DNA from 2 places in the Companilactobacillus sp. y65-5 genome. Region 2 is predicted to be linked to the other one. Evidence: riboswitches for the same ligand, from Rfam matches in the RefSeq annotation. Region 2 holds a riboswitch; the other holds the start of a gene.
The links. A riboswitch is a leader RNA that binds a small molecule or an ion and turns the genes downstream of it on or off. The one in region 2 is predicted to bind lysine.
Positions count from the first base shown of each region.

Region 1: another riboswitch for lysine. It lies ahead of AC27FM_RS07275 (amino acid permease); the one in region 2 lies ahead of lysA (diaminopimelate decarboxylase).

Region 1 covers NZ_BAAJOA010000003.1:169,313-172,726, reverse strand. The annotation lists gene AC27FM_RS07280 (helix-turn-helix domain-containing protein) at 1-980, opposite strand, end outside; lysine riboswitch at 1,073-1,247, shown strand; gene AC27FM_RS07275 (amino acid permease) at 1,334-2,782, shown strand; gene serS (serine--tRNA ligase) at 3,070-3,414, shown strand, end outside.
Region 2 covers NZ_BAAJOA010000013.1:8,090-11,503, reverse strand. The annotation lists gene dapF (diaminopimelate epimerase) at 1-34, opposite strand, end outside; gene AC27FM_RS12945 (aspartate kinase) at 56-1,411, opposite strand; lysine riboswitch at 1,575-1,753, shown strand; gene lysA (diaminopimelate decarboxylase) at 1,847-3,145, shown strand; gene dapD (2,3,4,5-tetrahydropyridine-2,6-dicarboxylate N-acetyltransferase) at 3,200-3,414, shown strand, end outside.

The DNA of each region.
Region 1 (3,414 bases), on a different contig from region 2:
ATGATCTCACGTGAGACGTAAGCCATGATGTTTTGAAGGATTTTTTGATTGTGATACACAGTCATGTCGTTGCGATAATTTTCCTTCAAAAAGTCTATAAAGTGATAAACTAGTGCATAGACCTTGGGGGCGATCTTTACATTGAAGTTCATTGCACGTTTATAGATTTCTTCACTAGACTGGAAGACCATATTGTGGAATAAGTTCAGCAATTTATTCTCATTATCCAAGGCGTCTATCGGTACGATAGAATAGTCCTCACGACGCAAGACGTCTTGACCCAGTCTCTGTGAACCGAAGACATCCGTGTACGTGTCCATGTTAGTGATATAGTTACGTTTAGTGAGTCGGATACGAGATATGGCTAGGAAATACTCTAGTTGGATGTAAGTGATGGGGTTACTGAAGGTTTTGCTGGAACGGTCGATGATGTCGTCGATATCGTCTTGTTTGATCAGATGGAAGGGCCAGCCTTGACCGTGGTAGATGTGCCAGTATACGAAGAATGCCATCCAACGGATACTCTTTTCATCACCTTTTATTTCCAACGTTGAATTAGAAATTTTTAATCCAAAGTTCTTCAGATATGACCTGAAGCCAGACATTCTTCTGTTAAGAGTGGACTTACTAGTGAAGTGTTCGTTACTAAAAGCTTCAAAGGATGGGTTGGCACTAGTCAGTCCGTAATTGAAGGCTTGAAAGACGATGGAGTTCTGAACTAGATACAATCTGTATGTGTCGATTGCGATCTTAGAGAAGTCGATCGATTCGATCTTGGTGACTTCCGGGTCTAACTCATGTGCGACAGCTAGGATGTCGTCCAATAAGGCTTGGAAGATATTGTAAGTCTTCTGATATGTGAATTGCATTCGGTTACTGATATTACTGAGATTAAGCTCTTGAGGTGGCAATGACTTGATCACCGTGAGCATACGATATTTTTCAACATCTTGTTTTACTAAGAACACTTGCTCTAACATGTTCAATTCCCCCGAGTCTGGCATATTAAATTAATTCTAATAAATTTGTGACACTACTTGCTACTATGTTAACATTTATTTATAATATTTTGTAATCAGATAGAGGCGCATTGTCAATAATTAGCACTTTTGAGTACGGTAGGGTACGTTGATCTAGTGTGAAAGGTGGCATTGCCGAAGTTTACTTGCTCCTATCGGTGAGTAGATTGGGCTGTTATTTAACAGATAACAGACTGTCGCACGTTGGTGCGTTGGGCTATTGATTGTTTGGATGAAAATAAAATCCTTATTGTCAGTAGTTTCTTCTGGTAATAAGGATTTTTTTAAAAATCCTAGATAGGGGAAACGGAAAAATGGAAAACACTGATGTGAATCGGTCGTTGAAAACTAGACATCTGTCTATGATTGCTCTTGGTGGATCAATCGGAACTGGACTCTTTGTTGCTAGTGGTTCTTCAATTTCAACAGCTGGTCCTGGAGGAGCATTGATAGCGTATGTTGCTATCGGAATTATGGTTTATTTTTTGATGACTAGTTTGGGGGAAATGGCTACATATATGCCGGTTTCAGGGTCTTTTGCTACATACGCAACCAAGTTTATCGACCCGGCCTTTGGATTCGCCTTAGGGTGGAATTATTGGTTCAACTGGGCAATTACCTTAGCCGTTGACCTTTCGACTATCTCGATCGTTGTTAGATACTGGTTCCCAGATTGGTCTTCATGGAAGATCAGTTTAAGTTTTATGATCATCTTATTGGTTATTAATTTTATCTCGGTAGGTTCTTTTGGTGAAACCGAATATTGGCTCTCGTCGATCAAGGTTACCGCTGTTATAATTTTCTTAATTACTGGTATTTTAACAATTATGGGTATTTTAGGTGGACATGGTCCGGTTGGTCTATCTAACTACACTTACAAGCAAGCCCCATTCGTTGGTGGTGTACCGGCTGTATTGAGTGTATTCGTTGTTGCTGGGTTCTCGTTCCAGGGTACTGAGTTGATCGGTATCACCGCCGGTGAGTCAGCAACTCCCGAAAAGAGTATCCCTAAGGCTATCAAACAAGTCTTCTGGAGAATCTTATTATTTTATATTTTATCTATTGCTGTTATTGGCGCACTTATTCCTTACACAAGTCCTAATCTTTTGGGATCTGATGCAGGAGATATTGCAATCAGTCCGTTTACGATCGTCTTCAAGCGAGTTGGTATTCCGCTAGCAGCCGGGATCATGAATGCGGTTATTTTGACCTCAGTTGTTTCAGCTGCTAACTCAGGTTTGTATGCTGCAAGTCGTATGCTCTGGTCAATGAGTAAGCAAGACATGGCACCACATATTTTTGAACGTACTAATAACCGTGGTGTTCCGATCTTTTCATTACTATTAACAGCCTTAGTTGGTGGTGCAGCGCTATTTACTAGTTTGTATGGTGATTCATTCTACGAATTACTAGTTGCTGCGAGTGGTTTGACCGGATTCATCGCTTGGATCGGAATTGCCTTCTCACACTATCGTTTCAGGAAGGCATATCTCAATAAGGGATACAGTCTTGACGACTTGACGTATAAGGCTAAGTGGTTCCCATTTGGTCCGATCCTTGCCATCGTCTTGGGTATCATCATTATCATTGGACAAGACATTCGTTCACTCGTTGATTTCAACGTGATGCGTCTATTGATCAGTTATAGTGGTTTGATCGTCTTGTTCGTCTGCTGGATCTACTACAAGCTCAAGCATCATACTAAGTACTTGAAGCTTGACGATATTGATGTTGCTCATGAGAAAAGACATAATCACTATTAATTTGAATTTTGGTTAGTTTTAACTTAATATATAGATAAATAAACAAAGCGTAGAGAGTGCCTACTTAGAATCTTCCAGAGAGACGGTGGATGGTGTGAACCGTTAAGATTCGTATTCCAGTGCTCTAGCTAACGGGTAATGCCGTTCGGATTGATCCGATATAGTCTGAGAGTGCAATGTATTTGAGATACATTGAAACTGGGTGGTACCGCGAAAAGTAGTCTATTCGTCCCTTTACAGGATGAATGACTACTTTTTTTGTTTACAAACATTAGGAGGATATATCAATGCTTGATATGAAGATGATCAGACTAAATCCAGATTGGACGAAGGATAAGTTAGCTTCACGTGGTGTTACTGCTGAAGAGATCGATCATTTGTTAGACTTGGATAAGCAACGTCGTGAATTATTAGTTCAAAGTGAAACTTTGAAAGAAAAGAGAAATAATGTTTCTCAAGAAATCGCTACAAAGAAGCGTAATAAAGAAAACGCTGACCAACAAATCGCTGATATGCAACAAGTTGGTGCTGACATCAAGGGGTTAGACACAAAGTTGCAAGACACAGATGACAAGATGAACTATATCTTGGTTCGTCTACCTAATATCCCTGATGACTCAGTTCCCGTCGGA
Region 2 (3,414 bases):
TTTCCGATCCATGAACCTTTAGAAGTTGAGCCATTCTTTTCACCTCATTAAATTTTTAGTCGAAGAAAGTATCGTAAATATTCTGAACTGCTTTATCAGCATCTTTTGCCTGAGTTCCAATCATGATGGATATACGCGACGCACCTTGATTGATCATATGCACGGCAATGTTGTTTTGCGTCAGTGAATCGATGACCAATCCAATTGTATTGATATTATGAGCGATTCCTTCGCCAACTACCATAATGATGGCATAATCATCGATCCATTCCAAGTAATCTGGTTTAATAGTTTCTCTAATATCAGAACAAAGATGTTTAACGGTCTCATCGTCTAATTTGCTCTTGTCGAAGATCACTGTTAGGTCATCGATACCTGATGGCATGTGTTCGTAAGAGATGCCGTACTTATAAAAAATCTGAAGTAATTTAAGTGTAAATCCGACTTCTTTATTCAATAAGTAACGATGCAAGTATAAGGCTGAAAAACGTTTTGAACTAGCGATGCCAGTAATTAAATTGGCTGGATCGAATAAGAACTGTGACGGTACGATCATAGTTCCAGAAGCTGTTGGGTTGTTAGTGTTTTTGACGTTAACAGGGATTTGTCCTTCAACAGCAGGGATGATGGCTTCATCTTGAAAAACTGAGAAACCAGCATAAGAAAGCTCTCGCATTTCACGATAAGACATTTTTTTGATAGCTTGTGGATGATCGACCACATGGTTATTAGCAACATAGATGGCATCTACATCTGTAAAATTCTCATAGAGATCGGCGTTGAATCCACGGCTCAAGATAGCGCCAGTGATGTCTGAACCTCCACGGGTGAAGGTATAGATCGATCCATCTTTGCTGTAACCAAAGAATCCTGGGAAGACTATTTTGGCATCGTCAAATGTATACTTAGCCAAATTAGTATATGTTTCGGGTAGGATATCGGCATTGTTGGGCGATCCACCTAGTAATAATCCAGCATCCTTGGGATCTAGGAACTTAGCATTGATACCTTCGTGATTCAGGACGGCAGCTAGCGTGATAGCGTTCAAGTATTCACCGTGTGCTTTGAAGGCGGCCATCAAATGGTCGTCATCTGAAAAGCTCTCATCAGCAAGATCGGTCAATTTCTTTTCGATCAGTTGTATTGTTTCGACATTTAATTGATAATAATCACAAATTTCTTTATATCTAGTTACTATTTTATTGTAAGTATCTTTATAGTCTTCATCATTCAAGACTTCATTTGCGTATTTAATTAAAAGATCAGTGACTTTAATGTCCCCTTTGAAACGTTTACCAGGTGCAGATGTGACGATAACTTTTCGATCGTTATCACTCTTTACAATATTTATTACCTTTTGGAACTGTTCACCATCTGCTAGCGAACTACCGCCAAATTTGACGACTTTCACATCAATCACCTCATTAATTATTTGAAACATTAATACATTTTTAATGAAAAGTTTAGCAGTTTTGTGCGTTAAAACAAGATAAATTTTTAATAAATTAAAAAAACCATGAAAGTGGTTAATTTACCTTGACGAATTATTAGAACTGTTATAATCTTTTAAGCAACAAAACAAAAGAGGTCGCAACTGACATTAGTAAATAAGGGAGTCACTGCAAGGCATTGAACTTATTGAAAGGGAAGGTTGCCGAAGCGCCGGATTTGCAGGATTCGGTATGCTGGGACATGTCAATAAGAGGACATGAACTGTCGCAGTAAAACGTCGCTGCGGTGAGCTTATGACAAATATGATGCAGAATAATTTTGATTTTGGATCTCTTTGTTTTGAGCAAAGGGGTCTTTTTTTATCCCATCTCTCCGGAAAGGTTGTTTATAAATTATGATTAGTAGTGAATTAAAGAGTTCTGACGGACACCTGATTATCGGCGGTGCTGACAGTATAGAATTGGCTAAGGAATACGGAACACCGTTAGTCGTTTACGATGTTGATCAAATTCGTCAGACTATCCAAGATTTTCGTACTAGCTTCGAACAAAGTGGATTCAAATACCAAATCAGCTATGCAAGTAAGGCCTTTGCCACAGTCGCAATGTATCAGGTTTTGAAACAAGAACATCTGCATACTGATGTTGTTTCTGGAGGAGAATTATTTACAGCATTAAAAGCCGGTTTCCCAGCTGATAAAATCAGTTTTCACGGCAATAATAAATCATTAGAAGAATTAGAATTGGCAGTAGATAACCACATCGGTGTTATTATCATCGATAATTTCTACGAGATTGAATTATTAGAAAAAGTATTAAAAGAAAAACAGGCTTCGATCAATGTGATGTTGAGATTGACACCCGGTATCTCAGCACATACTCACAAATACGATCAAACGGGTCAAGTTGACAGTAAGTTTGGATTTGATGTTGAATCTGGTCAAGCAGAAGAAGCGTTGCAATTAGTTTTGAAAAATTCAGATATGAATTTGATTGGAATCCACGCTCACATTGGTTCACAGATTTTTGGAGTTGAAGGGTTCACGATGTTAGCACATAAGATGGTAGAAATATCTAATGACTGGCATCAAAAATATGATTTCACGCCACAGGTTTTGAATCTTGGCGGAGGTTTTGGAATCAGTTATACTGCTGATGATGAACCGATCGGTGCGGATGTCTTCATCAAGCAAATTACCGAGGTTATTACCGAGGATTCCAAAAAAGATGGTTTGGCATTACCGGAGATCTGGATCGAACCAGGACGTTCAATAGTTGGTCCTGCTGGATACAACTTGTATACGATCGGTTCACACAAGGATATCCCGAATCTAAAGTCCTACATCAATGTTGACGGTGGTATGGGTGATAACATCCGACCTGCCTTGTATCAAGCAAAATACGATGCGGTCATCGCCAATAAAATGGATGAAAAACCTACTCAAGAAGTTCACGTAGCTGGTAAGTATTGTGAATCAGGCGATATTTTGATCGATGCAGTCAAACTTCCTGACGTTCAACCGGGGGATGTCCTAGCAATGTTAGACACAGGCGCCTATGGATATTCAATGGCTTCGAACTATAATCGTAACCCACGACCAGCCGTAGTCTTCGTTGAGGGTGGAAAGTCCAAGTTAGTGGTCAAACGAGAAACATACGAGGATCTAACTCACTTAGATTTGAATTACTTATAAAAATGAATTGTAATTATGCATATATAATAGGTTGAAAAAAATGGAGGAAGTACGATGAGCAAGATGAATGCTGAAGAAATTATTAATTATATTGGTAACGCCAAGAAGGTAACGCCGGTCAAGGTTTTTGTTAAAGGTGATGTTGCTAAACTCAACGTTCCTGCTAGTGTTCAATCTTTTTTGAATGACTCCAACGGCTTATTAGTCGGAGATTACTCAGAGATTCAACCCTTACTAAGTGAAGTTGACGATTACTATATTGAGACAGC